DNA from 2 places in the Micromonospora sp. SYSU B005 genome. Region 2 is predicted to be linked to the other one. Evidence: riboswitches for the same ligand, from Rfam matches in the RefSeq annotation. Region 2 holds a riboswitch; the other holds the start of a gene.
The links. Region 2 has a riboswitch for thiamine pyrophosphate ahead of SM452_RS26955 (ECF transporter S component). Riboswitches for the same ligand answer to the same signal wherever they lie in the genome.

Region 1: it holds a riboswitch for thiamine pyrophosphate, as region 2 does, so the genes downstream of both, thiE (thiamine phosphate synthase) here and SM452_RS26955 (ECF transporter S component) in region 2, are expected to answer to the same signal.

Annotation. Positions count from the first base shown of each region.
Region 1 is NZ_JAXCFU010000001.1:516,961-531,511, forward strand. Features, by position in the region: gene thiD (bifunctional hydroxymethylpyrimidine kinase/phosphomethylpyrimidine kinase) at 1-449, opposite strand, end outside; gene SM452_RS02385 (thiamine phosphate synthase) at 529-1,218, opposite strand; gene SM452_RS02390 (thiazole synthase) at 1,257-2,030, opposite strand; gene thiS (sulfur carrier protein ThiS) at 2,036-2,236, opposite strand; gene thiO (glycine oxidase ThiO) at 2,227-3,312, opposite strand; gene thiE (thiamine phosphate synthase) at 3,309-3,932, opposite strand; TPP riboswitch at 3,930-4,041, opposite strand; gene SM452_RS02410 (DUF559 domain-containing protein) at 4,160-5,071, shown strand; gene SM452_RS02415 (aldo/keto reductase) at 5,384-6,346, opposite strand; gene SM452_RS02420 (nucleotidyltransferase family protein) at 6,368-7,174, opposite strand; gene SM452_RS02425 (ABC-F family ATP-binding cassette domain-containing protein) at 7,171-8,850, opposite strand; gene SM452_RS02430 (class I SAM-dependent methyltransferase) at 8,892-9,497, opposite strand; gene SM452_RS02435 (hypothetical protein) at 9,623-10,828, shown strand; gene truA (tRNA pseudouridine(38-40) synthase TruA) at 10,836-11,669, opposite strand; gene rplQ (50S ribosomal protein L17) at 11,740-12,300, opposite strand; gene SM452_RS02450 (DNA-directed RNA polymerase subunit alpha) at 12,335-13,357, opposite strand; gene rpsD (30S ribosomal protein S4) at 13,453-14,079, opposite strand; gene rpsK (30S ribosomal protein S11) at 14,094-14,501, opposite strand; gene rpsM (30S ribosomal protein S13) at 14,520-14,551, opposite strand, start outside.
Region 2 is NZ_JAXCFU010000017.1:15,752-30,302, reverse strand. Features, by position in the region: gene recO (DNA repair protein RecO) at 1-858, shown strand, start outside; gene SM452_RS26990 (isoprenyl transferase) at 891-1,667, shown strand; gene SM452_RS26985 (hypothetical protein) at 1,736-1,921, shown strand; gene SM452_RS26980 (thioredoxin reductase) at 2,069-2,293, shown strand; gene gndA (NADP-dependent phosphogluconate dehydrogenase) at 2,321-3,763, opposite strand; gene SM452_RS26970 (hypothetical protein) at 4,130-4,495, shown strand; gene SM452_RS26965 (energy-coupling factor transporter transmembrane component T family protein) at 4,689-5,489, opposite strand; gene SM452_RS26960 (ABC transporter ATP-binding protein) at 5,486-6,919, opposite strand; gene SM452_RS26955 (ECF transporter S component) at 7,032-7,622, opposite strand; TPP riboswitch at 7,698-7,804, opposite strand; gene SM452_RS26950 (alpha/beta fold hydrolase) at 7,881-8,717, shown strand; gene SM452_RS26945 (sugar isomerase domain-containing protein) at 8,714-9,463, shown strand; gene SM452_RS26940 (DUF6328 family protein) at 9,555-10,055, shown strand; gene SM452_RS26935 (acyl-CoA dehydrogenase family protein) at 10,163-12,136, shown strand; gene SM452_RS26930 (hypothetical protein) at 12,182-12,349, opposite strand; gene SM452_RS26925 (hypothetical protein) at 12,359-12,964, opposite strand; gene SM452_RS26920 (ArsR/SmtB family transcription factor) at 13,017-13,319, opposite strand; gene SM452_RS26915 (metal ABC transporter permease) at 13,363-14,238, opposite strand; gene SM452_RS26910 (metal ABC transporter ATP-binding protein) at 14,240-14,551, opposite strand, start outside.

The DNA.
Region 1 (14,551 bases), on a different contig from region 2:
ACGGTGCCCACCGGGCCTCCGGTGAGGGCCGCGGCCTCCGCGCAGTTCGGCGTCGCGACCTCCGCGTACGGCAGCAGCCGCTCGACCGCCTCCACCACGCCGAGCCGGTGCCCGCTCGTGGCGACCAGCACCGGGTCGACGACCAGGTGCGGCAGCCGCCCGGCCCGGGCCGCCTCGGCCACCGCGTCGGCGACGGCCGGGGTGCCGAGCATCCCGGTCTTCACAGCGCGCACGTCGAAGTCGCCGAGGACGCTGTCCATCTGGTCGCGCACTGTCTGCGGGGGCAGCGGCAGGACGGCGTCCACGCCCCTGGTGCTCTGCGCGGTGACTGCGGTGAGAACTGTCGTGCCGTACGCCCCGAGCGCGGCGAACGTCTTGAGGTCGGCCTGGATGCCCGCTCCCGCTCCGGAGTCGGAGCCGGCGATGCTCAGAACTGTTTTCGGCGTCACTTGTCTTCTCCGGTGGTTGCGGTTCAGGGCTGCGGCCGACCGTGCCCACTCCGGGCGGTCAGGCTTGATCCCTCCGTGGTCACGGTCGGCCGCAGCCCTTCTCGTGTGGGCCTTCGTCGGATCGCGCGGGGTGGGTGCGCGCCACACGGGTGGCCGCCTCCTGGAAGGCTCTGCCCAGCGTGGTGGCGGTTTCGGTGGGGTCGTTGGCGCGCATGACGGCTCCCAGGACTGCTACTCCTGTTGCGCCCGCTTCAACGCAGGCCGCTACCTGAGCTGCCGTTTCGATGCCGCCGAGGGCGAGCACCGGGACCGGGCTGGCTTTCACCAGCGCGGCGAGTCCGGACTCCCGAAACGCCGGGCCGTAGCCGGGCTTTGTCTGTGTCGCGTAGACCGGGGACAGCGTCGCGTAGTGCTCGGTGGTGAGCCGGGCCAGCTCGGCGGTGTCGTGGCAGGAGCGGCCGACGAGTCCGACGGCGGGTGGCGGATACGGGCCGGCCGCGGGCAGGTGCACCGCGTCCCCGTCGAGCGGGTCCGGTCCGGCCACGATCAGCGTGCCGTCCACCTCGGCGAGGATCGCGCGCAGGTCGACGGCGAGCGCGAGGCGTTCGGCGCGGGGCAGGTCCTTCTCCCGCAGCACCACCCAGCGCACTCCCCCGCCGACGGCACCAGCGACCACGTCGACGAGCGGTCCCCGAGCGACCCGTCGATCGGTGAGCACGACGACCCCGGTCGGACCGGCGTAGATCTTGTTACGCGGCCGTCCCTCCACGGGCGCCTCCGTACCAGGATCCGCAGCGCGTACGGCGGTCACAGGTCGGGCCGTCCCTCGTCCGAGGTGGACGGCAAGGCGTGGAAGCGGCGGGTGATGCGGCCCGCGCCGTACGCCAGGCGGCCGGCCTCGACCGCGTACCGCATGGCCGTGGCCATCGCCACCGGGTCGGCGGCCCGGGTCACGGCGCTCGCCAGCAGCACCGCGTCGCAGCCCAGCTCCATCGCCAGGGCCGCGTCGGAGGCGGTACCGATGCCCGCGTCGAGCACCACCGGCACGTCCACGGCCGCCCGGATCAGCCGGATGTGGTGCGGGTTGCCGATGCCCAGCCCGGAACCGATCGGCGACCCGGCCGGCATCACCGCCGCGCAGCCCACGTCGGCCAGCCGCCGGGCCAGCACCGGATCGTCCGAGGTGTACGGCAGCACTGTGAACCCGTCGGCCACCAGTTCCTCGGCGGCGCGCAGCAGCTCCACCCCGTCGGGCAGGAGCGTGCGCTCGTCGCCGATCACCTCCAGCTTCACCCAGTCGGTGTCGAACGCCTCCCGGGCCAGGTGCGCCGTCTTCACCGCCTCCACTGCGGTACGGCAGCCGGCCGTGTTCGGCAGCAGCCGTACGCCGCACCGCTCCACCAGGTCGAGCAGGCCGCCCGACCCGCCGGGCGTGGTGTCCACCCGGCGCAGCGCCAACGTCACCAGCTCGGTGCCGGAGGCGCGGATGGCCTGCTCCAGCACGTGCAGGTTGGCCGCGCCGCCGGTGCCGAGGATGAGCCGGGAGCCGAACGTGACCCCACCGATCTCAAGCGTGGACATCCTGCTCACCCGCCCTGGGTGGCGCTGAGCACCTCGACCCGGTCGCCGTCTCGCAGCACGCTCGCCGACCAGCCGCCGCGCGGCACCACCTCGCCGTTCACCGCCACCGCGAGCCCGCGCTCCCGGTCGGTGACGGTGCGGACCACCTCGGCGACGGTGACGCCCTCGGGCAGCGTCCGGCCGGTGCCGTTGACGATCAGTTCCACGTGCGCTCCTTCCCGAAGCGGTCCGGGGTGAAGGGGACGAGCGCGGGATCCGGCTCGCCGGTGACGATCAGTTCGGTGACCAGGTCGGCGGTGACCGGGGTGAGCACGATGCCGTGCCTGTGGTGCCCGGTCGCGGCGAGCACGCCCGGCCGCCCGGGCAGCGGCCCGATGATCGGCGCGTTGTCAGGCGTACCGGGGCGCAGCCCCGCGACGGCCTCCACCAGCTCGTACTCGACGAGTTCCGGCACCAGCTCCGCGGCGGCGCGCAGCAGTGTCAGCACGCCACCGGCGGTGACAGCGGTGTCCGCGCGCTCCTCGACCGTCGCCCCGACCACGACCTCTCCGCTGTCCCGGGGCACCAGGTAGACCGACTCGCTGTCCGCGTACCCCCGGATCACGTGCCGGAAGCCCGGCGGACCGCCACCCGGCGCGCGCAGCCGCAGCACCTGGCCCTTGACCGGCCGGACCGGCAGGCCGGTCAGCGCCGCCGCGCCGCATCCGGCCGCGACCACAGTGATCCTTGCGTCCACCTCGGACAGCGCGCCGACGCGGGCCGGACGCAGCTCCACCCCGGCGCGCTCGGCGGCCGTGCGCAGCGCGACGACCAGCCGCCGCGGGTCGACCTGGTGGTCGCCGGGCGCGACAGCGCCGCCGCGCACGCGCGGCGCCAGCGCCGGCTCGCGGTCGCGCAGCTCCGAGGGGCGCAGCGGCGTGATCGGCAGTCTCAAACCCCGTTGGTACGACCACAGCCGCCCCGCCTCGGCCAGGTCGTCGGCGGTGAGCCCGACGACGAGCGTGCCCTCGGTGCGGTAGCCGACGTCGACGCCACTCGCCCCGGTCAGCTCGGCCGCGAAGCCGGGCCAGCGCGCGGCGGACTCGACGAGGAGCGCGGTCAGTTCGTGCTCACCGAAGTACGCCTCGGCGACCGGCGACAGCATCCCGGCGGCCACCGACGAGGCACCCGACCCGGGCCGGTCGTCGTGCACCACCACGCGCAGCCCGCGCTGCGCACAGCGCCACGCGATCGCGAGTCCCACCGGCCCGGCGCCCACCACCGCCACGTCGGCCGGGCTCATCGCGTCAGCGCCCGCAGCAGTTCGGCGGTGGCGTGCGCGGGATCGGCGGCCAGGCTGAGCGCGCCGACCACCGCCACCCCGTACGCCCCGGCCGCCCGCAACGCCGGCACGCTCGCGGCGGTCACCCCGCCGATCGCGATCACCGGCACGCTCACCGCCTCGGCGACCGCGCGTACCCCGTCGGGGCCGATCGGGTCCGGCAGGCCGGACTTGGTGGTGGTGGCGTGGCACGGGCCCACGCCCAGGTAGCTCGCGCCCGCGTCCACCGCCGCGCGGGCGCCTACCGGCTCCCGGGCGGTCGCGCCGAGCACCGCGTCCGGGCCGAGCACCCGGCGGGCGGCTGCGACCGGCAGGTCGTCCGCGCCGACGTGGCCCCCGGCGGCGTCCACCGCGAGCGCCACGTGCAGCCGGTCGTTGACCAGGCACCGCGCTCCGTACGGCCGGCACGCCTCGGTCACCCGGCACGCCAGCTCGTACGCCTCCCGGTCGGTGGCGTCGTCCTCCACGCGCACCTGCACGACGAGGTCGGCGCGCGCGACGGGCAGGGCGGCACGCAGCACGGCGAGCGGGTCACGCCCCGGCCGGGTGTCGGTGATGAGATGCAGTCGTCCCAGGGACAGCACGGCAACGCTCCTCCCTGCGCCGGCATTACCCGGATCAGGTTCGACGGTCGGGGGCTCCCAGCCCCCCTCTCAGCCCGGTCCGCACCGGGCTCCCGTGGGTCACTTGCGGCCTACCGTACGACGCCTCCCGCCCGTACGGAAGCCCGGGTGAGGTTTTTCCCAGGAACCAGCCGTCCGCCGGATCGGGGCAGCGGGTGACCGTCCCGTCACGACACGCTGCCGGGATGGCCGTTCCCGCCCGCGTTCCGCGCCGCCTGGCGATCGTGCCGTTCCGGGGCGGCAGTGTCGTCTCCGAAGGGCTGCTCACCTGGACGATGCTGCGCGGGCCGGCGTGGATCCGCCTGCTGCCGGACGTGTACGTGCACCGGGACGGATACCGCGCCGACGACCACCGGATGTGGTGCGAGGCGGTGACGTTGCGTCTGCCGCCGGATGCCGTGCTTGCCGGGCGCAGCGCCGCCTGGGTGTACGGCGTGGACGTGCTCACCCGCGACGCGCCGGTCACAGTGGTGCTGCCGCCTGCTGCTCGACTGCGACCGCACCCACGGTTGCGGGTGGTCCGTTCGCCGCTGCCGGAGCAGGATCGCACCCTCGTCGGCGGGCTACCGGTCACCACCCCGCTGCGTACCGCGTTCGACCTGGGCCGCCACGGCACCCGCGTCGAGGCGTTGGTCGCCGTCGACGCGCTGCTGCGTCGCCGGGTCGTGAAGCTGCCCGCCCTGCGGGCCTACGCCGCCGACCGGCCGGGTTGGCCGGGTGCTCCGCTGCTGCGCGAGGTACTGGCGGTGGCCGAGCCGCTGAGCGAGTCCCCGATGGAGACACGGTTGCGGCTGCTCCTGCTCGACGCCGGCCTCGGCCCGCTCACCGCCCAGCACGAGGTTCGCGCCGGCGGACGCTTCGTGGCTCGGGTGGACCTGGCCTGGCCGGCTCTCCGCCTCGCGGTCGAGTACGACGGCGACCACCACCGGGAGCGGGCGCACTTCCGGCGGGACGTGGCGCGCCTGAACGCGCTCCGCGCGGCCGGGTGGGTCGTGCTCCGGTTCACCGCCGACGACGTGCTACGCCGCCCCGACGCCACAGTGGCCCTGGTGCGCCAGGCCCTGGCAGAACGTCGCGCCATCGAGACGAACCACTGATCCGTGCCCGCAGCCCCGGCCCGCCACCCGCCGCCTGGCCGGTCCGGTCCGGGCCGCCCGAGACGCCACGGGCGTCAGAAGGCCCGCCCGCAGACACCTATGGCGTTCCACTCGCGACTGAATCTGGCGACGAGTGGAACGCCATGGGTGTTTCAAGGCCCTTTTGACACCCATGCCGTTCCACCCGTCGTGAGCGCTGCCTCTGAGTGGAACGCCATGGGTGCCTCCGCGCGCGGGCGGCCACGGTGGGTGCACGCCGACACGCGGACGGATCCAACGCACGAGCGGGCGCGTCGGTACCGGCGGGGACGGTCAGAGGATGGCGTCCAAGGCGTCGAGGTCCTCGTCGCTGGGCTGCCACGTCCCGGCTTCGGCGTTCGCCTTCACCTGCTCGGGGGTCGTCGCGCCGGCGATCACCGACGTCACGGCGGGACGGGCGGCCAGGCCGCCGATGGCCACCTGGAGCATGGTGATGCCGCGCTCGGCCGCGTACGCCTCGATCGCCTCGATGACGTCCCAGCGCGCGGCGGCCAGCCGCTCGGCGTACCGGCCGCCACCGGCCAGTCGGCTACCAGCCGGGGGCGCCTCACCGCGCTTGTACTTGCCGGTGAGCAGCCCGTTGGCGAGCGGGAAGAACGGCAGCATGCCGAGGCCGAACCGCTCGCAGGCGGGGATCACCTCGTCCTCCACCCCGCGTTCCACAAGCGAGTAGTGGTTCTGCGCGGAGATGAACCGGGTACGCCCCTGCGACGACGCGGTCCAGTCGGCGTCGGCGATCTGCCAGCCGGCGAAGTTGGAGTTGCCCAGGTAGCGCACCTTGCCGGCGGTCACCAGGTCGTCCAGCGCGGCGAGCGTCTCGTCGATCGGGGTGCCCGGGTCGGGCTCGTGCATCTGGTACAGGTCGATGTGGTCGGTGCCGAGCCGGCGCAGCGACGCCTCGACCGCGCGGGCGATGTAGCGGCGGGCGCCCCGGGCGCCGTGGTCCGGCCCGTTCGCGCCGTTCATGTCCATGCCGAACTTGGTGGCCAGCACCACGTCGTCGCGGCGGCCCTTGAGCGCCTGGCCGAGCAGTTCCTCGGAGGCGCCCTGCGGCTCGCCGTAGATGTCGGCGGTGTCGAAGAAGTTGATCCCGGCGTCGAGCGCGGCGTCCACCACCGCCCGGGTGCCGTCGAGGTCGAGTTTGCGGCCGAAGTTGTTGCAGCCGATACCGACCACTGACACCACGAGCCCGGAGTCGCCCAGCCGGCGATAGGTCATCTCACTCACGAGATCCACCCTATGCCCGCTGCCCGGGTGTCATCCGGGCAGCGGCAGCACCTCGGCGGCCAGCGTTCGGGCGGCGGCGATCGTCGCCGCCAGCTCGGACGGGGTACGCCCCACCGCGCCCAGCAGTTCCTGCGCCCGCTCGGCGAAGTCCGGCGGCGCACCAGGCAGGCGTCCGGCGGACGTGATCATGCCCTTCTCGTTGACCAGCCACCGTCCGGCCCGGCCGTGCAGCGCGTGGACCAGCACGCCGACCACCCGGAACAGGCAGCCCGCCACGTAGCCGGCGTCGCCTCCGGCCGCGCCCTTCGCCGCGCCGTCGAGCAGCAGCCCGGTCTCCCAGCCGCCGGCGACCAGCGCGGCGCCGAGCGCGGGCGGGTAGTCGACGGTCTCGGCCCGCAGCGCGGTCAGCTCACCGCTCGGGTCGCCGAGCACCCGCCCAAGCGCCACCTCCCCGGCGTACGCGTGCGAGTAGAAGCCGAGCGGGTGCCCGGCCTGCGCCTCGACCGTGTAGCGGCCGGCCCGGCAGTCCGCCCACACCCGGTGCACCCGGTCCAGGTCGCGGTAGATCCAGTCCACTGCGACGCCGCCGACACGCAGCCAGCCGCCCCCGTCGACCCACGGCCCCCAGCCGCCCGGTGCGGTGAGGTCCACCGGCCCGTCGGCGATCGAGGCGGCCACCGCGCGCAGCCCGGCCAGGTCCGGCGTACCCCGGTAGTAGAGGCCCAGGTCCCAGTCGGAGTCGGGCCGGTGGTCGCCGCGGGCGCGGCTGCCGCCGAGCGCCACCGCGACCACGCCGTCCACCGCGCACAGCCGGTCGGCCAGCTCCCGGTCGATCACCCCACGTCCCAGACCGGCTCCGGCGTCTCCACCACGTCGCCGTCGCCCCGGAACAACACGAACCGGTCGAAGGTACGGGTGAACCACCTGTCGTGTGTCACAGCGACCACAGTCCCCTCGAACGCGGTCAGCCCGGCCTCCAGTGCCTCGGCCGAGGCCAGGTCGAGGTTGTCCGTGGGCTCGTCGAGCAGCAGCAGCGTCGCCCCGGACAGCTCCAGCAGCAGCACCAGGAAGCGGGCCTGCTGCCCGCCGGAGAGCGTGCCGAACCGCTGGTCGCCCTGGCCGGCGAGCTCGTACCGGGACAGCGCCGCCATCGCGGCGTGCCGGTCCATGCCGGCCCGGTGGTCGTCGCCGCGCCACAGCACCTCGACGAGCGTCTTGGCCATCAGCTCCGGCCGGTCGTGGGTCTGCGAGAAGTGCCCGGGCCGGACCCGCGCGCCGAGCCGCACCACGCCGCCGTGGGCGACCGGTGCGAGCGCGCCGGCACCGTCGACTGGAGTGTTTCCCGGCTCCGGGTCGGTGCCGCCGCGGGCCAGCAGGCGCAGGAAGTGCGACTTGCCGGTGCCGTTCGCGCCCAGCACCGCGACCCGGTCGCCGTACCAGAGTTCCAGGTCGAACGGGTACGTCAGGCCGTCCAGCTCCAGCTGCTCGGCGATGACCGCGCGCTTGCTGGTCCGCCCGCCGGTCAGGCGCATCCGGATGTCCTGGTCCTTCGGGGGTACGGGCGGCGGCCCGGCCTCCTCGAACTTGCGCAACCGGGTCTGCGCGGCCTGGTAGCGGGACGCCATCCCGTCGTTGTACGCGGCCTTCTGCTTGTACATCAGCATCAGCTCGCGCAGCTTCTGGTGTTCCTCGTCCCAGCGTTTGCGCAGCTCGTCGAGGCGGGCGTGCCGGGCCACCCGGGCGTCGTGCCAGCTCGCGAAGCCGCCCGGGTGCACCCACGCGCTGCCGCCCTCCACCGCGACGACGCGGTCGGCGGTCTGCGCCAGCAGTTCCCGGTCGTGCGAGACGTACAGCACGGATTTGGCCGACTCGCGCAGCCGCCCCTCCAGCCAGCGTTTGCCGGGTACGTCGAGGAAGTTGTCCGGCTCGTCGAGCAGCAGCACCTCGTCCGGGCCGCGCAGCAGCAGTTCCAGCGCGAAGCGTTTCTGCTGGCCGCCGGAGAGCGTGCGGACCGGCCGTTCCCGGGCGCTGTCCCGTGGCAGGTCCAGCACGATGGTGGCGACGGTGTCGAAGAGGACCTCCGCGTCGTACCCGCCGGTCTCGCCCCAGGCGGCGAGCGCCTCGGCGTACGCGAGCTGGGTCTTCGCGGCGGCGGAGCTGTACTTGCCGCGTACCTCGGCCGCCCGCATGGCCGCCTCGGTCTCGGCGAGCCGCCGCCCGGCGTTGCGCAGCGCCGGCGGCGCCAGCGACAGGGCGAGGTCGGCGAGCGTGGACTCGTCGCCGATCATGCCGATGAACTGCCGCATCACGCCCAGCCCGCCGGAGCGGGCGATCGCGCCGGTCTTGACCGGCAGGTCACCGGCGACCATCCGCAGCAGCGTGGTCTTGCCGGCGCCGTTCGGGCCGACGAGCGCCACCTTCGCGCCCTCACCGACCCGGAACGACACGTCGCTGAACAGCTCACGCCCGTCCGGGAGGATGTGCCCCACTCCTGCCACGTCCACGTATCCCACGCGGGCATCCTGCCCGAGCCGGGTCGGTGGACGACACCGGTTTACCGGGTGACCCGCAGCACCCGGTAGCCCTTCTGGCTGGCCTGCCGCTCGACGGACCAGCCCTGCTCCATCAGCCAGCGGTGCAGCGAGTCGCCGCCGAGGTGCCGGGCGACGACCAGCCAGGCCACTCCGTCCGGGGCGAGCCGGGGCAGCCAGCGCAGCAGCAGGCCGTGCAGTTCCGCCTTGCCGATGTGGATCGGCGGGTTGGACCAGATCTGGGTGAAGGTGACGTCGTCCGGCAGGTCGTCGGGCGCGACGGCGCGTACCCGGTCGGCGGCGCCGACCCTTGCCGCGTTGTCGGTGGTGAGGGCGCGGGCGCGCTCGTTGACGTCCACCGCCCAGACGGTGGCCTTCGGCGCGACAGTGGCGAGGACGCAGGTGATCGGGCCGAAGCCGCATCCGATGTCGAGCAGCGCGCCGGTGACGTCGGCGGCCGGCAGGTCGGCCTTGCGCAGCAGCACGGCGGTCCCCGGGTCGAGCCGGTCGGCGGAGAAGACGCCACCGGCCGAGCCGAGTGTGTAGTCGCGCCCGGCGACTGTGAACTCGACCTCGCGCGGGCGGGCCGGGGTCGAGGGTTCAGCGGTGAAGTAGTGGTCGCCGGTCACGCAGGCATTCTCGCACCGGGCCGGGGCGGTTCCGGCGACGGTGTCACGGGCAGGGCCGGACGCCACTCCACCAGAATTTCCCGATATTACCCCTGAAAGGGACAATCAGTCCTACTCTATGCCACATGGTGTACCGGTACGAGTCCGATGAGGACGCCTTCCTGGAGTACCCGAAGCCCGGGTCGGCCCCCACCGGGCCCGCAGCCACGCCTCCGCCCGCGGGTCCGTCACGCTCCCGCTTCCCCACGCCGTCGCTGCCCCCGCCGCCGCGCCCGCAACCGGCGCTGCCGCCGGCCGGCGCGGCCGAGCAGGCCGACCCCGACGGGCAGGCGGTGGCGGACGACACCCGCGCACCCGTTCCGGCACCACCGGCCCCGGCGCCGGCACCCGGACGGCCCGCGCCACCACGGGAGCCGTCCCCGGTGCCGCAGCCCGCGCCGCCCATGCCCGCGCCCGTACCGGCGGCGGTGAACCGGCCGACGGTGCCGATCCCGGCCAGCCCCACCGCCCGCGCCGCCGACGTCTCCGAGCTGCCCCGGACCCGGCGCGCCGAACGCCGCGGCGGCGGGCGGTTCTGGCAGACGCTCGTCGGCGGTGCCGCCGTCCTGCTGCTGCTCTCGCTCACCGGGCTCGCCGTCGCGGCTCTGCTCGACGAACGCACCGCCACGCCCCCAGCCGGCCAGCCGACCCCGCAGCCGACCGAGTCGAGCACCCCGTCCGGTGCCACCGACCTGGACTCCCGGGACACCGACCAGGCGTCGCTCACCGCCACGGAGGTCTTCCCGACGAAGGATCTGGTGGTCACCGACGGAAAGCCCGCATACCGGGTGCTGAAGACCCAGGCCAGCACGAAGTGCCAGGTAGCGGCCACCGGCGAGATCGCCGACCTGCTGGTCCGGCTCGGCTGCAACCAGGTCGTGCGGGGCACGCTCCGCTCCCCCGACGGCGACCACCTGATCACCGCCGGCCTGTTCAACCTCACCGACGTGGCCACCGCCCAGCGCGTACGCGACCGCATCCGGCCGCTGCTCGACGCGCGCCAGGGACGGTTCCGTGGCATGGCGGCCGGCGACGACACCGACGCGGTGGAGAAGGCCGCGGCCCGGGTCGCCTGGCAGGTACGCGGACACTACGTCGCCTACTGCCTGGTCACCCGCGCCGACGGGGAACGCATCCCGAGCGACGACGCGGCCGCCCGCGAGATCATGTACGACATGGTCGAGCTGCACCTCAACCGGGGTGTGCTGGACCGTCGCGCGGCGGCCGGCACGGCCGGTCAGCCCGACGCGGAGTCGGCCGGGGACAGCGCCGGACAGCGGGGCACGGACTGAGGCGGGCTCAGCCCTCGGCCACCGGCACCCGCAACCGGCGGGTCTCCTCGGCGCGGCGGGCGTACTCGGCCGGGTCGGCCGGGTAGCCCACAGCGACCAGGGCGAGGCCGTGCGCCGGCGCCACTGTCACCTCGCTGGAGCGCTCACGCCGGGTCAGCAGGCCGGCCGGCCACTGGACCGGCCGCCGCCCGTCACCGGCCACCAGCATCGCCCCGACCAGGCTGCGCACCATGTTCTGGCAGAACGCGTCGGCCTGCACGGTGGCGACCAGGATCCCGTCCGGGTCGCGCCGCCAGTCCAGCCGGGTCACCTCGCGCAGCGTGGTGGCGTTCTCCTTGCGCCGGCAGTACGCGGCGAAGTCGTGCTCGCCCACCAGCCCGGCGGCGGCGGCGTTCAGCGCCGCCAGGTCCAGCGGCTTCGGCCAGGCCAGGGTGTCCCCGCGGCGCAGCGGCTCGGCGCCCCACGGTGCGTCGGTGACCCGGTACTCGTAGCGCCGGAACGTGGCCGAGAAGCGGGCGTCGAAGTCGGCGGGCACCTCGGTCATCGCGCGTACCCGGACGTCAGGCGGCAAGAGCCGGGCCAGCCGGCGCAGCAGCCGCCCCTCGTGCTCCCGCCACACGGGAGTCGGCAGGTCGAGGTGGCATACCTGCCCGGTGGCGTGCACCCCGGCGTCGGTACGCCCGGCCACCGTCAGGCCGGTCACCGTGCCCGCGCCGAGCACCAGGTCCAGCGTCTGCACGAGTACGCCGGCCACGGTGCGCCGGGTCGGCTGGGGCGCCCAGCCGGAGAAGTCGGTGCCGTCGTACGAGACGTCCAGCCGCAGCCGGGTCCGCTCGTCCACCTCGTACCTCCTGTCGACGGCGACGGGCCCGGCACCCCCGAGGGGATGCCGGGCCCGGTCGAGCCTGATCTCAGGCCTTGTCGTTCTCGGTGGCCTCGTCGCTGTCCTCACGGGCGGCGGCGGTGTCACCCGACGCGGAGACCGGCGGCTCGGCGTCCTGGTCACCGGCGCTGGAGCGCGGGGTCTCCTCGGCCGGGGCCAGGGCCTCGACCTTGTCCTGCTGCGCGGCCTTGCGGGCGGCGGTCTTCTTGTTCGCCTTCGGCTCGGCGACCTGAAGCTCCTCCACCAGCTCGATGATCGCCATCGGAGCGGCGTCACCCTTGCGCGGACCGGTCTTCACGATCCGGGTGTAGCCACCGTTGCGGTTGGCGTACCGGGGCGCGATCTGGTCGAACAGGGCGTAGACCACGTCCTTGTCCTTGACGACGCCCAGCACGCGGCGGCGCGAGGCGAGGTCGCCGCGCTTGGCCTTGGTGATGAGCTGCTCGGCCAGCGGACGCAGCCGCCGGGCCTTCGTCTCGGTGGTCTGGATCTTGCCGTGCTGGAACAGCGCAGTGGCCAGGTTGGCCAGCATCAGCCGCTCGTGCGCGGGGCTGCCGCCGAGGCGGGGGCCCTTGGTGGGCGTGGGCATGCTTGGTGCTCCTCAGGTGTGGCGGCAGCGCGGACTAGAGCTGCTCGGTCTCGCGGTAGTCGTCGGTGTCGTAGTCCGCCTCGCCGAAGGCGTCCACGACGTGCGCCGGGTCGAAGTTCGGAGCCGAGTCCTTCAGCCCCAGGCCCATCCCGGCGAGCTTCATCTTGACCTCGTCGATCGACTTCTGACCGAAGTTGCGGATGTCGAGGAGGTCGGCCTCGGTACGCCCGATGAGCTCACCAACGGAGTTGATGCCCTCGCGCTTGAGGCAGTTGTAGGAGCGGACGGTGAGGTCCAGCTCCTCGATCGGCAGGGCCAGGTCCGCCGCCAGCTGGGCGTCCTGCGGGGACGGCCCGATGTCGATGCCCTCGGCGGTCTCGTCCAGCTCCCGGGCCAGCCCGAACAGCTCCACCAGCGTCGAGCCGGCCGAGGCCAGCGCGGTACGCGGGCCCATCGACGGCTTGGTCTCGACGTCGATGATGAGCCGGTCGAAGTCGGTACGCTGCTCGACACGGGTCGCCTCGACCCGGTACGTCACCTTGAGCACCGGCGAGTAGATCGAGTCGACCGGGATCCGGCCGATCTCGGCGCCCGCCTGCTTGTTCTGCGCCGCCGTGACGTAGCCGCGACCCCGCTCGACGGTCAGCTCCATGTCGAGCCGGCCCTTGCCGTTGAGGGTGGCGAGCTTCAGGTCCGGGTTGTGCACCGAGACACCGGCCGGGGGCTGGATGTCACCGGCGGTCACGTCGCCCGGGCCCTGCTTGCGCAGGTACATGCTGACCGGCTCGTCGTGCTCGGAGCTGACGCACAGCTCCTTGATGTTCATGACGAGCTCGACCACGTCCTCCTTGACACCGGGGATCGTGGTGAACTCGTGCAGCACACCGTCGATCTTGATCGAGGTGACCGCCGCGCCCGGGATCGAGGACAGCAGCGTACGCCGGAGCGAGTTGCCCAGCGTGTAGCCGAAGCCGGGCTCCAGCGGCTCGATGGTGAACCGGGAGCGGGTCTCGTTGATCGACTCTTCGGAGAGAGACGGTCGCTGGCTGATGAGCATCTTTTCTCTTCTCTTCCGGGGCGCCCGCTATTTGACGCCCACGACACAACTGTTCCGGTGGCCCGCCCCGGAGGACGGGCCACCGCAACGAGCCCTTACTTGGAGTAGAGCTCGACGATCAGCTGCTCCTGGACCTGGGTGTCGATCACCTGGCGGGCCGGGAGCGAGTGCACAAGGATCTTCAGCTGGCTCGGGATCGCCTCCAGCCACGCCGGAACGGTCCGCGAGCCGGCCTCACCCTGCGCCACGAGGAACGGGGTGAGCTCCTTGCTCTTGGCACGCACCTCGACGATGTCGTGCTCCTTGACGCGGTACGACGGGATGTCGACCTTCTTGCCGTTCACCGTGAAGTGGCCGTGCTTGACCAGCTGACGGGCCATGTCCCGGGACTTGGCGTAGCCGGCCCGGTAGACCACGTTGTCCAGCCGCGACTCGAGGATCTGCAGCAGGACCTCACCGGTCTTGGCTTCCTTGCTCACGGCCTCTTCGTAGTAGCCGCGGAACTGCTTCTCCAGCACGCCGTAGACACGACGGGCCTTCTGCTTCTCACGGAGCTGGAGCAGGTACTCCGTCTCCTTCGTGCGGCCGCGGCCGTGCTGCCCGGGCGGGAACGGCCGGGACTCGAACGGGCACTTCGGACCATCGCACTTGCTGCCCTTGAGGAACAGCTTCATCTTCTCCCGCCGGCAACGGCGGCAGTCAGCACCGGTGTAACGAGCCATCTCTCTCTAACCTCTCAGACCCGGCGACGCTTCGGCGGACGGCACCCGTTGTGCGGCTGCGGCGTGACGTCGGAGATCTGCCCGACCTCGAGGCCGACGGCCTGCAGCGAACGGATGGCGGTCTCCCGGCCGGAGCCGGGGCCCTTGACGAACACGTCGACCTTGCGCATGCCGTGCTCCATCGCGCGGCGCGCGGCGGCCTCGGCGGCGAGCTGCGCGGCGAACGGAGTCGACTTGCGGGAGCCCTTGAAGCCGACCTGGCCGGAGGAGGCCCAGGAGATGACCGCACCGGTCGGGTCCGTGATGGACACGATGGTGTTGTTGAAGGTGCTCTTGATGTGCGCCTGCCCGTGGGCGACGTTCTTGCGTTCCTTGCGCCGGACCTTCTTGACGGCGGCTCCGGCACGAGCCTTCGGTGGCATAAGTCTGTGCGCTCCTAGTTACTTCTTGCCGGGCTTCTTCTTGCCGGCCA
Region 2 (14,551 bases):
CGACAGCTCTACCGCGACGACGCGGTGGTGCTGCGTGTGCAGAAGCTGGGCGAGTCCGACCGCATCATCACGCTGTTCACCCGCCGGCACGGCCGGTTGCGCGCGGTGGCCCGGGGCGTGCGGCGCACCACGAGCCGGTTCGGCGCACGGCTGGAACCGTTCGGGCACGTCGACCTCCAGCTCGCCGGCGACCCCAAGGGCAACCAGGGCAGCTCGCTGCACACCGTCAGCCAGGTCGAGGCGATCGAGCTGTACGGCAAGCGGTTCCTCGGCGACTACCCCCGCTACACCGCGGCCAGCGCGATCGCCGAGACCGCCGAGCGGCTCACCCCGGTCGAGCGCGAACCGTCGCTGCGGCTGTTCCAGCTCACCCTCGGCGCGATGAAGTCGCTCGCCCGCGGCGAGCACGCCACCACGCTCGTGCTCGACGCGTACCTGCTGCGCGGCATGGCGTTCGCCGGCTGGGCGCCGGCGCTCGCCGCCTGCGCCGTCTGCGGCGAGCCGGGCCGGCACCGCGCGTTCTCCGTACCGGCCGGCGGCGCCGTCTGCCCGGACTGCCGGCCCCCCGGCGCCGCCCACCCCGCGCCCGCCACGCTGGAGCTGATGTCCGCGCTGACCTCCGGCGACTGGGGGTACGCGGACGCCGCCGAGACCGGCGTACGCCGGGAGTGCAGCGGGCTGGTCGCGGCGCACCTCCAGTGGCATCTGGAGCGCGCGCTACGCTCGCTGCCGCTGGTCGACCGGGGTGCCCCGGCGGCCGGCGCGGTCCCGCCGCCCGGCGTCGCGGGGCCGGATGTGGTCCCGCCGCGCTCCGGCGCCGGGCCCGTCGCCGGTGTGAACAGGGAGATGACCGAGTGATCCGATCGACGAGGGCGACCCGCCGCGAGCCGGTGCCGCCGACCCCGCACCCCTCCGGCGCCCGTCCGCCGGCGCTGCCGCCCGCCGCGGTGCCCCGGCACGTCGCCATCGTGATGGACGGCAACGGCCGCTGGGCCAAGGAGCGCGGGCTGCCCCGCACCAAGGGGCACGAGCAGGGCGAGCACAGCCTGTTCGACGCGGTCGAGGGCGCGATCGAGATGGGGATCCCCTACCTGTCGGCGTACGCGTTCTCCACCGAGAACTGGCGGCGCTCGCCCGACGAGGTCCGCTTCCTGATGGGCTTCAACCGGGACGTCATCCGCCGCCGCCGCGACCAGCTCGTCGACCTGGGCGTACGGGTGGTCTGGTCGGGCCGCGCGGGCCGGCTGTGGAAGAGCGTCATCTCCGAGTTGCAGACCGCCGAGGAGATGTCGCGCGGCAACTCGACGCTGACGCTGCAGTTCTGCGTCAACTACGGCGGCCAGGCCGAGATCGCCGACGCCGCCGCCGGGATCGCCCGCGACGTCGCGGCCGGCAGGCTCGACCCGGCCAAGGTGAACGAGAAGACGATCGCGCGGTACCTCTACCACCCCGAGGTGCCCGAGGTCGACCTGTTCCTGCGCCCCTCCGGGGAGCAGCGCATCTCCAACTTCCTGCTCTGGCAGACCGCGTACGCCGAACTGGTCTACCTGGACACGCTCTGGCCCGACTTCGACCGCCGTCACCTCTGGTACGCCTGCGAGCTGTACGCCCAGCGCGACCGCCGCTTCGGCGGCGCCCTGCCCAACCCGGTCGCCCCGGGCGCCTGACGTCACGCTTACCGACGTGCCGCGCTGGGTACCGATACCGGTAGACAGCAAACGCGGAGGTGAACCACATGATTCAGAAGCGGATCGCGCAGTGGGCGGTCATGGCGGTCGCCGTGCCGCTGGCGGCGGCCGGCGCGCGCCGGCTCAGCCACACCCTGGAGGCCCGTCGCGGCCCGTCCGGGGTGAGCCGTCTGCTGACCAAGGGCGCCGACCTGGTCCGGCCGCAGAAGGCCAAGCGTCGCCGGTTCTTCTGACCGCGACACCCGGCCCTGGTGGCTGCGGCCGACATCCGGCCCGAGTGTGACGCCCCGCATCCGGCTTTCCCGCCGGGGGCGGGGCGTTCCGCTCTACGATCGGCGCAGGGCGCGCCGCCGGGTGCGTGCCCGCCACGGGGGTGGAGGATGCGCGATCTCCGGTACGAGATGACTACTGCCCTGGCCGCCGCCGACCTGGTGGAGCCGGCCCGCCGGGACGCCGTCGCCGCACTGTGCGCCGACGTCGCCCAGCGGTGGTGCGCCGACCTCGGGCACACCCCCGCCGTCCGCTCCGGTGAGATCGGCGAGCTGGCGGCGGGCGAACCGGCCGCCGGCTGGGCGCCCGACCCGGACGGTCAGCGGGCCTGGTGACCCGTCCGGCCGTGCTGCCGGTGCGGCTCACGCCTCCACTTCGGAGCGGTCGCCCGCCCACAGCGTGTGGAACGAGCCGGCCCGGTCCACCCGGTGGTAAGTGTGCGCGCCGAAGTCGTCCCGCAGGCCCTGGATCAGCGCGGCCGGCAGTCGCTGCGCCCGCAGCGCGTCGAAGTAGGCCAGCGACGACCCGAAGGCCGGGGCCGGGACGCCCGCCCGGGCCGCGTCGGCCACCACCCGTCGCCAGGCCGGTACGCCGGCGCTGACCCGCTCGGCGAACCACGGCGCGACGAGCAGCGTCGACAGGTCCGGCTCCGCGTCGTACGCCTCCCGGATCCGGTCCAGGAAACCGGCCCGGATGATGCAGCCGCCCCGCCAGATCGTGGCCGTACCGCCCAGGTCGATGTCCCAGTCGTACTCCCGGCTGCCGGCCCGGATGTGGTCGAAGCCCTGCGCGTACGCGACGATCTTGCTGGCCAGCAGCGCGCGGCGCACGTCCTCGACGAACGCGTCCCGGTCGTCCACCTGCCACTTGTCGCCCGCGTCGGCGAACACCCGGCGGGCGGCCTCGCGCTGGTCGGCGTGGCCGGACAGCGACCGGGCGAACGTGGCCTCGGCGATGCCGGTGATCGGGATGCCGAGGTCCAGCGCGCTCTGCACGGTCCAGCGGCCGGTGCCCTTCTGCTCGGCCTGGTCGAGCACGATGTCCACGAACGGCCGGCCGGTGGCCGCGTCGGTGTGGCCGAGCACGTCGGCGGTGATCTCGATGAGGAACGACCCCAGCTCGCCGCCGTTCCACTCCCGGAAGATCTCCGCGATCTCCGCCGGGCTCGCCGACAGACCGGCCCGCAACAGGTCGTACGCCTCGGCGATGAGCTGCATGTCGGCGTACTCGATGCCGTTGTGCACCATCTTCACGAAGTGGCCCGCGCCGTCCGGCCCGATGTGCCGGCAGCAGGGCTCACCGTCCACCTGCGCGGCGATCTTCTCGAAGATCGGCCCCAGCTTGCGGTACGACTCGGCCGAACCACCCGGCATGATGCTCGGGCCGAGCAGCGCGCCCTCCTCGCCGCCGGACACGCCGGTGCCGACGAAGTGCAGCCCGTGCTCGCGCAGCGCTTCCTCCCGGCGGCGGGTGTCGGCGAAGTGCGCGTTGCCGCAGTCGACGACGATGTCCCCCTCCTCCAGCAGCGGGACCAGCTCGTCGATCACCGCGTCGGTCGGCGCACCGGCCTTCACCATCACGATCACCGCGCGGGGCCGCTCCAGCGAGCCGACGAAGTCCGCGAGCGACTCCGACGGCACGAACGTGCCCTCGTCGCCGTGCTCGGCCACGAGGCTGCGGGTACGTTCCGGCGACCGGTTGTGCACCGCCACGGCGAAGCCGTTACGGGCCAGGTTCCGGGCCAGGTTGCGGCCCATCACCGCCAGACCGGTGACCCCGATCTGCGCCGTCGCCTGCTCTGCCATGCGTACCGCCACCTCTCGTTCGTGCTGCCGTGCTGCGACCGTATCGCGGTCGCCGGGGGAGCGGGCGGGGACGTCGACAGGGCGTGATCGGCGGGTGGCCGTGCGTCTCGCGCGGGCACGTCCGCGTTCTCTCCCGGTAAATCGGGTGCGGACCTCCGGGCGGCGGGATAGCGTTGCCGCATGCGTAAGTGACGCCCCACCTCCGAGCCCGGTCCACCGCCGCCAGTGCCGTGGACCCGTCCTGCTCCGGGCGTCCGCATTCCTTCCCCGCCACCGTCGGTCGCGGTGTCTGTCGTGATCGGAACGCACCGGAGCCCTCGCTCGGCGCGTCCCGGTCGGCGCGCCCGCACGACAGGAGGCCCGCGAATGCCCGCGAAGCGCAATCCGAAGAAGTCCCGCAAGCAGTCGTCGCCGCAGGTGACCACGCCAAACCTCGACGCGCTCACGGTGACGCCACCCGCGGTGGTGCTCCCCACCGAGCCGTCGGCGTCCACCGTGTCCCCGGTGGTGCTTCCCACCGAGCCGGCGGCGCCCGCCGTGTCTCCGGATGCGGTGTCGCCGGTCCTGGCTGCGCCGACGGTGTCGCCCTCGGAGTCTCCGGAGACCCCGGTCCTGCCGGGCGCATCCGCGACGCCGCCCAGATCGGGCCCACCGGCAGGGCGGCAGGCCCGGTTGACCGGGCGGAGCCAGCGCGCCGGCCAGACCCGGTTCTACGCCTTCCGCCGCAGCTGACCGACAGCCCCGCCCGAGCCTCCCCGAAGATCTTGGAGGATTCCGGCCCCCATAGGGGCCCTTCCGTACCAAGATCTCGCCCGGCTCTGGTTGATCATGAAGTTGGCGGGGGCGAATCGGGCAACCGGTGCCGTCAACTTCATGATCAACGGGGCGGGGGCGGAGGTGAGGGGGAGGGAGGGAGAGGGAGGGGTCAGCCGATCAAGGGGCGGAAGGTGCCCAGGGCGATGCTTGTGGCCAGGGCGCCGCCTGCCAGCAGCGCGGCGCCCGCCACGAGCAGGGCGTCGGCGCGAGTGAAGCGCTGCGGGCGGGCAACGGTGCGTGGGGTGCCCGCGTCGAAGCCCCGGGCGTCCATCGCCACCGCCAGCCGGGTACCCCGCCGGATCGCGCCCACCAGCAGGGTGAACGCGGTGGACGCGAACAGCCGCAGCTTCGCCACCGGGTTGCGGCCGGCGTCCACGCCGCGGGCCCGGCGGGCCATGCTGATCATCCGCCACTCCTGTTCCAGCAGCGGCACCATCCGGAACGCGGCGAGTGCCCCGATGGCGAACCGGGCGGGTGCCTTGGCGTTCTGGATCAGCGCGTCGGCCAGGTCGGTCGGGTCGGTGGTGGCGAACACGACGATGCCGGGCAGCGCCACGGCGAGCATCCGCAGCACCAGTCCGAGCGCGGTCATCAGCACGCCCTGGGTGACCAGGATCGGCCCGGCCTCGACGAGCACCGGGCCGGAACGGTCGGCCGCGAAGAGCACCAGCGTGATCAGGATGCCGACGGCGCCGGCGAGCAGCGGCCAGGCCCGGCGGGCCAGCACCCGGTAGCGGACCCCGAACAGCGGCAGCACCGCGAGTTCGACGGCGATGGCGATGGCCGGGGCCACCGGGTCGAGCGTCGCCACCAGGATCAGCGTGAAGACCACAGCGGCGGCCAGCTTCGCCACCGGGTTGCGCCGGGCCAGCGGGGCGCCGGGCGCGGCGACCGGTTCGAGGCCGATCACGTGACCACCCCGTCGGGGGAGCGGTGCAGGGTGAGCGTCCGGTCGGCCAGCGCGGCCACGAAGTCCGCGTCGTGGGTCACCGTGACCAGGCCGTGCCCGGCGTCGCGCAGCTCGGCGAGCAGGTCGACCAGTTCCAGCCAGGTCCGCCGGTCCTGGCCGAACGTGGGTTCGTCGCAGATCAGCAGGCGGGGCGCGGTGGCCAGGGCCGTCGCGACACTCAGCCGCCGTGCCTCGCCACCCGAGAGGGTGTACGGGTTGGCGCCGGCCAGCTTGTCCAGCCGCAAACGGTGCAGCAGTTCGTCGACGGTGGCGGTGACCGCCGGCTCGGGTCGGCCGGTGCGGCGCGGGCCGAGCGCCAGCTCGTCGCGCACCGTGGCGGTGACGAATTGGTGTTCCGGGTCCTGGAACACCGAACCGATCCGGCGGACCAGCGCGGGTGCGCGCCAGCGGTGCGGGGGAGTACGAGCGTCCCGCCCGGCGAGTTCCGCCGACGCGGTGACGGCGCCAGTGCCGGGCTTCAGCAGGCCGCCCAGGAGCAGCGCCAGTGTGGACTTCCCGGCCCCGTTGGGACCGAGGACGGCGAGCGCTTCGCCGGCGCGTACCCGAAGGTCGGTGGGGTTGAGCCGCGGCGGCAGGCCGAGCCGCTCCGCGGAGAGCAGCACGTCGCCGGGCGGCGTGGTGGCGTGCCGGGGCGGCGCGACGTGGCCGGGTACCCAGACCCCGGCGGCCGCAAGCGCCTCGCCGTGCGCGGCGAAGACCGCGTCGGGCGGCCCGTCGGCGCGCACGCCGCCGCCGGGTTCCAGCACCACGACGCGGTCGACCAGCGGCAGCGCCTCGGTGACCCGGTGCTCGACCAGGACCATCGTGGTGTCCGGGTCGAGCGCGTTCGCGACGGCCCGGCGGATCAGGCCGGCGCCGGCCGGGTCGAGGTTGGCGGTGGGCTCGTCGAGCAGCAGCAGCCCGGGGCGCAGCGCGAGCGTGCCGGCCAGTGCCAGCCGCTGCTGCTCGCCGCCGCTGAGCGCGGCGGTGGGGCGGTCCCTGTCGTACGGGAAGCCGACCCGGTGCAGCGCCTCGTCGACGCGGGGCCAGATCTCGCCGGCGGGTACGCCACGGTTCTCCAGCCCGAACGCCACGTCGTCGCCGGAGCGGGCCATGACGAGCTGGGTCTCCGGGTCCTGGAAGACGATGCCGACGCGCTCGCGGGCCTTGCGCGGGTCCAGCCCGTCGATCTCGACGGTGCCCTCCTGCTCGCCGGAGTCCTCCGGCAGCAGCCCGGCCAGTGCGGCCAGCAGCGTGCTCTTACCGGCGCCGGAGGGTCCGAGCAGCAGCACCCGCTCGCCGCTCTCCACGCGCAGATCCACCCCGCGCAGAGCCCAGCGTTTCCGTCCCCCGTGCCGCCACCCGAACCCCCGGAGCACCACCCCGCTCACCGCCCACCACCCCCTCTCCCGGCCCAGCCTGCGTGATCAAGGAGTTCGCGTCCGGAGAACCGTGCCCGGCGGACGCAAACTCCTTGATCACCGGGGCGGGGCGAGGCGAGCCTCAGACCAGGGCGCGGTCGCGGCCGGCGGGGAAGCGGTCCAGTACGCCGGTGTTCGCCAGCGCGCGGGTGAGGGCCACCGCGCCCAGGCCGGCCACCAGCAGGCAACTGAGCACACCGAAGGCGATGTAGGGCAGCCGGAAGGTCGTCCAGCTCGTGCCCGGGTACCAGTACAGGGCGTCGAACAGCGTGGCGAAGAGGCCGCCGCACGCGCCGGCGAGCGCCGCCGTGAGCGGCCGGTAGAGGCGGTACCGGGTGGCCGCGAAGACCGCCTCGACGCCCAGGCCCTGCACTGCGCCCTGGAGGATCGCCATCGCGCCGTACGGGGAGCCGAGCAGCACCGAGACGGTCGAGGCGACGGTCTCGGTGAGCAGCGCCGCACCCGGCTTGCGGACGATCAGCGCGCTCAGCACGGCCGGGATGAGCCAGACGCCGTACATCACCGACTGCAGCGGGGCGAAGAAGGCGAACGGCCCGTCGCTGCCCTTCCAGAGGATGTTCCAGAGCTGGAACACGACGCCGAAGGCTACGGCGATGACCGAGGCGACGACGATGTCGACGGTACGCCAGCGGTTGCTGTCGGTACGGTTCATGGTTGGCTCCCAGTTCGTCGAGGTGAACCAGGAGAAGACGCACGCCGCGCCCGGTGGTCACCGGACGGCGACGCGGCTGGAGGTCGACCGAACTCCCTGCGCTGGCATTACCCAGATCAGGTTCGAGGGTCTGCGGGCACCGGCCCGCACTCTCAGCGCTGTGCGCTCCCCTGTCGGATGTGAAGTTGTCTCGTCGCAGACGCTAGCACCGACGACGGCCCCCAGCCCAGCAGGGCGAGTGTCGGTATGGTGGCGATCATGCTGGTGGATGCGCGGGGACTGACGTTCGAGGTACGCGCCGGCGGCCCCGAGGGCGGTGATCCCGTCCTGCTGCTGCACGGCTTCCCGCAGCACTCCGGCGAGTGGGACGCGGTGACGCCCGCCCTGCACGCCGCCGGGCTGCGCACGTACGCGCTCGACCAGCGCGGCTACTCGCCCGGCGCGCGTCCGGCGGACGTCGGGGCGTACCGGATTCCGGAGCTGGTGGCCGACGCGGCGGCGGTGCTGGACGCGCTCGGGGTGACCCGCGCGCACGTGGTGGGCCACGACTGGGGCGCGATCGTGGCGTGGGGCCTGGCGGCGGCGCACCCGGAGCGGGTCCGGACGCTGACCGCGGTGTCGGTGCCGCACCCGGCCGCCATGGGCCACGCGCTCGCCACCGACCCCCGGCAGAAGGTCAAGTCCGCCTACATCGCGTTGTTCCGCAAGCCCGGTACGGCGGAGAAGGTGCTGCTGGCGTGGAACGGCGCCACGCTGCGCAAGCTGCTGAGCGGGGTGGGCGGCGCCGGCGAGGTGGCCCGGTACGCCGAGCCGATGCGCGAGCCGGGGGCGTTGACGGCGGCGCTGAACTGGTACCGCGCGATGACCGGGACGGACATGAAGGCGGTCGCCCCGGTCGGGGTGCCCACCACGTTCGTCTGGAGCGACAAGGACGTGGCGATCGGCCGGACGGCCGCGCAGGCGTGCGCCGCGCACGTCACGGGTGACTACCGGTTCGTGGTGCTGCCCGGGGTCAGTCACTGGATCCCGGACGAGGCGCCCGGCCCGCTGGCCGAGGCGATCCTCGCCCGGTGCGCAGGAACGGAGGAAGCATGACGGTGAGCGCCGACGCGTACCTGGCGGTGGTGACCGAGACGATCGGCCGGGTCGCCGCCGAGCAGCGGCAGAACGTCGCCGACGCAGCCGACCTGATCGCGGCGGCGCTGCAGGCCGACGGGGTGGTGCACGCGTTCGGCACCGGGCACTCCGAGGCGCTGGCCATGGAGATCGCCGGGCGGGCCGGCGGGCTGGTGCCCACCAACCGGATCGCGCTGCGTGACCTGGTGCTGATCGGCGGCGACCCGGCCGACGTGCTCGGACCGAAGCTGGAACGCGACCCGGCGGTCGCGCACCGCCTCTACGAGCTGGCGCCGATCCGTCCGCAGGACGTGTTCGTGCTGGCCTCGAACTCGGGCGTGAACGGGGCGATGGTCGAGTTCGCGTCCATCGTGAAGGAACGCGGGCACGGGCTGGTGGCGATCACCTCGGCACAGCACTCGGCCCGGATGACGTCGCGGCACCCGTCCGGCCGCAAGCTGGCCGACTTCGCCGACGTGGTGCTGGACAACGGCGCCCCCTACGGCGACGCGACGCTGCCGCTACCGGGTGGCGGCGCGGTCGGCGCGGTCTCCTCGATCACCGCGGCGCTGCTCGCCCAGCAGATCGTCGCCGAGGTGGTGGCCCGGCTGGTCGCGGCGGGGCAGCGCCCGCCGGTCTACCTGTCCGCGAACATCACCGGCGGCGACGAGCACAACGCCGAGCTGGAGGCACGGTACGCGGGCCGGATCCGCCGCGGTTCCTGAACCGGTTTCGTGATCAGCCGTACGGGGCACTGGCGCTCCTGCCGGTGGGCGTTCACCCGCCGGCCGTGCCGTCTCCCGGGGAGGTCCGCGAGTGTCGAAGGAATCCGAGAAGCAGCGCTGGCAGCGCAACTTCGCCGACCTGTTGCAGGAGCTGCGGGTCGCGCAGACCGGTGTGCAGATCCTCTTCGCCTTCCTGCTGACGCTGCCGTTCAGCAACGGGTTCGGCCGGACCACGGAGTTCCAGCGCGACGTCTACATCCTGGCGCTGCTGACCGCCGCCGCGTCCGCCGCGATGATCATCTCTCCGGTCGCGTTCCACCGGGCGCTGTTCCGGCAGGGGCGTAAGCCGGAGCTGGTCCGGTTCGCCCACCGGATGGCCACCGGTGGCCTGTTCTTCATGCTGATCGCGATGGTCAGCTCGGTCCTGCTGGTCACCGACTTCGTGCTGGACCGGCCGATCGCGTTCCTGCTCAGCGCGCTCACCGGCGTGTGGTTCCTGATCTTCTGGGCGATCCTGCCGTTCAGCCGGCGCAACTGGGGTGAGGACGACATCGACGACGAGGACGACAGCCCTCAGTCGCTGACCGACTGACGGTCCGCCAAATCGGACGTGCACGCAGCGCTACCCCTGGGTAACACCCGGGGGTAGCGTCGTTTTCGTCGAACGCGTCGACGCAGCCGGACCGCGAGGAGGCAGCCGTGACCACGACACAGAACAGCCGGCCCGAGTCACCGGACGGCGCGGGGCCGCTGCCCACCGAGGCGGGCCAGGTCTCCGAGAAGGAGGCCCGCCAGGTCGCCGAGGCGGCCCGCGAGTCGGCCTGGGACCGGCCCAGCTTCGGTAAGGAACTGTTCCTCGGCCGGTTCCGGCTCGACCTGATCGACCCGTGGCCCCGCCCCGACCCGGCCGAGGTGGCTCGCGCCGACGAGTTCCTCGGCGCGCTGCGCGCGTACCTGACGTCCGAGGTGGACGGCGAGGCGATCGAGCGGGACGCCCGCATCCCCGACGAGGTGTTCCACGGCCTGGCCGGGCTCGGCACGTTCGGCATGAAGATCGACCGGAAGTACGGCGGGCTGGGGCTGAGCAACCTGCACTACTGCCGGGCGTTGATGCTCGTCGGCTCGGTGAACCCGGCGGTCAGCGCGCTGCTCTCCGCACACCAGTCGATCGGCGTGCCGCAGCCGCTGAAGATGTTCGGCACGCCCGAGCAGAAGGACCGGTTCCTGCCCCGGCTCGCCGCCGGTGAGGTCTCCGCGTTCCTGCTCACCGAGCCGGACGTCGGCTCCGACCCGGCCCGGCTCGCCACCACCGCCGAGCCGACCGCGGACGGCACCGGCTACCGGCTCAACGGCGTGAAGCTCTGGGCCACCAACGGCACGCTCGCCACGCTGCTGGTGGTGATGGCCCGGGTGCCGGCCGGCGAGGGGCGGCGCGGCGGCATCACCGCGTTCGTGGTGGAGGGCGACAGCGACGGCATCACCGTGGAGCGGCGCAACTCCTTCGTCGGGCTGCGCGGCCTGGAGAACAGCCTCACCCGGTTCCACGACGTGTTCGTGCCGAAGGAGAACGTGATCGGCGGTGAGGGCAAGGGCCTCAAGATCGCGTTGACCACGTTGAACACCGGCCGGCTCTCGCTGCCGGCCATGTGCGTCGGCGCCGGCAAGTGGGCGCTCAACGTGGCCCGCGAGTGGGCGGCGGACCGGGTCCAGTGGGGCCGCCCGGTGGGCGAGCACGAGGCGGTGGCGAAGAAGCTCTCCTTCATCGCCGCCACCACGTACGGCATGGAGTCGATGCTCGACCTGTCCTGCATGCTCGCCGACGACGACCGCAACGACATCCGGATCGAGGCGGCGCTGGTCAAGCTCTACGCCAGCGAGATGGCCTGGCGGATCGCCGACGAGCTGATCCAGATCCGCGGTGGCCGCGGCTACGAGACGGCCGACTCGCTCGCCGCTCGCGGGGAACGGCCGGCCGCCGTCGAGCAGCTCCTGCGCGACCTGCGGATCAACCGGATCTTCGAGGGCTCCACCGAGATCATGCACCTGCTGATCGCCCGCGAGGCGGTCGACGCGCACCTGTCCGTCGCGGGCGACATCATCGACCCCGACGCCGGGCTGGGCCGCAAGGCGAAGGCGGGCGCGCGGGCCGGCGCCTTCTACGCGAAGTGGCTGCCCACGCTCGCCGTCGGCAAGGGGCAGACGCCCGGGGCGTACCAGGAGTTCGGGCCGCTGGCCGGGCACCTGCGCCACGTCGAGCGGACCTCCCGCAAGCTGGCCCGGTCGACGTTCTACGCGATGTCCCGGTGGCAGGGGAAGATGGAGCGCAAACAGGCGTTCCTCGGCCGGGTGGTGGACATCGGCGCGGAGCTGTTCGCGATGAGCGCGGTATGCGTCCGGGCCTACGCCGAGCGGGACGCGCACCCGGAGAACGTCGAGCTGGCCGACCTGTTCTGCCGTCAGGCGCGGCTGCGCGTCGACGAGCTGTTCACCGGCCTGTGGTCGAACACCGACTCGGTGGACGTGGCCGCCGCCAAGCGGATCGTCGCCGGCCGGTACGCCTCGGTGGAGGAGGGCGTCGTCACCCCGCCCGCCGACCTGCCCTGGGTGGCCCGATGGGAACCGGGGCCGTCCACCGAGCAGGACGTCCGCCGTCGCATCCCGCCGGCCGGCTGACCGGACCAACCCGGCGGCCGTCCGCCCGGACGGCCGCCGCGGCGGTCAGCGCGCGATCGCCCAGGCCAGGATGCCGGCCAGGATCAGGCCGTTGAGCCCGGCCAGCACCAGGTACGCCGACGGCGGGATCTTGCGGCCCTTGCGGACGAAACTCACCAGCACGGCCGCGTATCCCAGCAGCAGCACGGCGACGACGATCAGGAAGTACAGCACCGGCACACCTTACCGGCCGCCACGCAGCCCCAGTTCGCGCAGCTCCAGCGCGGCGAGCGCGTCGACTGTCGCGTCGTCGCCGCGCCGCCACGCCTCGGCGACGTCGGGCGCGATCCGGGTCAGCTTCGACAGCGGCTGACCCGCCAGTGCGCGCAGCGCCAGCAGGTCCCGGCCGGCCGGGACGCCCGCCAGGGCCTTCGCCGCGCCGGCCCGGCGCATCCAGCGCAGGCGCAGCGGCAGCCAGCCGAACAGCACCAGGCCGAGCGGGAACACCAGCACCGCGACGGTCAGCCCGAGCGCGAGCTGCCCGACCAGCTCCTGCTGGTCGCGGCCCGCCTCGGCGACCGCGCGGGCGGCGTCGGCGGCGCGGGTGAACGGCGCGGTCAGCTCGTCGCCGACGATCGGCACCCGGCCGACCTTGCCGCCGGCCTCGGCCAGGTTGTCGGCGAGCCCACCACCGGCCCCCTCCAGCTTCTGCCCGGGTACGGCGAGCTTCTCGACCACGTCGTGCAGCCACAGCGCGAAGCGGATCGCCGCGTACACCCAGGCGACAACGAGCAGGTCGGTGAGGAACTGGCGGACGGCGGTGGGAAAACGGTCGGCGTAGATCTTCACGCCGGACAGCGTCCCACGACACGGGCGCGTCGGCACCTGGCCGATTTCCCGCTCAGTGCGACCCTTCGCCGGCGTGACTGACCGCGTCCCTGACGATGTGGGCCACGTGGTCGTCGACGAGCGCGTACGCGATCTCCCGGCCGCGCCGCGACCCGCGCACCACCCCCGCGCCGCGCAGCACCCGCAGGTGCTGGGAGACCAGCGGCTGCGGGGCGCCGAGCTTCTCGACCAGCTCGTGCACGCAGCGCTCCCCCTCGGCCAGCTCGCTGACGATCGCGAGCCGGATCGGGGCGGAGAGCGCGCGCAGCAGGTCACCCGCACCCTCGAAGGCGTCGTACCCGTTCGTGCCGGTCACCCTGTAACGGTAACCAATCCCAGCTGCGCCGGCGGGCAGGGCCTCATCCCAGCAGCACCTCGTGCTCGGCCGGCTCGGGCGGCGGCGTGGACCGGTCGGCCCGCACCCGCCGCCGCACCGCCCGCAGACCGGCCGCGGCGATCGCCACCAGCAGGAACGAGCCGATCGCCACGATCACCACCGAGGCGCCGGGCGCCGTGTTGGCGGTCGCCGCCACCCAGACGCCGGTGCCGGCGGCGAACACGCCCAGCGCCATGGCCGCCGTCATGGTGGACCGGAAGCCCCGGGTCACCTGCTGCGCGGTGGCCACCGGCACGACCATGAGCGCGCTGATCAGCAGCACCCCGACCGCCCGCATGGCGATGGTCACGGTGACCGCGGTGCCGACGGCGATGACCAGGTTCAGCGTCCGCACCGGCAGGCCGGACACACGCGCGTACTCCTCGTCGTGGCAGACCGCGAACAGCGCCGGGCGCAGCACCAGCATGGTCACCAGCAGCACCGCGCCGAGCACGCCGATGGTGACCAGGTCGCCCGGCGAGGTGGTGGTCAGCGACCCGAACAGGTACGCGTTGAGCGACCCGCTGCTGGCGTCGGAGAGCCCGACCAGCATCACGCCACCGGCGATGCCGCCGTAGAACAGCAACGCCAGCGCGAGGTCGCCGGAGGTGCGCCCGTACGCGCGGACCAGCTCGATCACGATCGCGCCGAGCGTCGCCGCGATCACCGCCACCAGCACGGGGGAGCGGTTGAGCAGCAGTCCCGCGCCGACGCCGGTGAGCGCCACGTGCCCGAGCCCGTCGCCGATCAACGCCAGCCGGCGCTGCACCAGGTAGATGCCGAGCGCCGGGGCGGCCAGCCCGATGATCAGCGCGCCGACCAGGGCGCGGAGCATGAAGTCGTACTGGAAGAGATCCATCTCAGATGCCTGTCCAGAGCCGGGCGGGCTCCTCGTCGCAGTGCGGGTGCACGTGCTCGTGGTCCGGGTCGGCGTGGTGGCCGGCCGGCTCCGGCACCGCGCCGTCGTGGGCGATCCCGCCCTGGTGCACCACCACGGCCCGGCTGATCAGCGGGCGCAACGGGCCCAGCTCGTGGGCGACGAGCAGCACCGTGCCGCCGCCGTCGCGGAACCCGCGCAGCGCCTCGGCGAACGCCTCCTGGCTGGCCGCGTCCACCCCGGCGGTCGGCTCGTCGAGCACCAGCAGCTCCGGCCCGCCGGCCAGGGCGCGGGC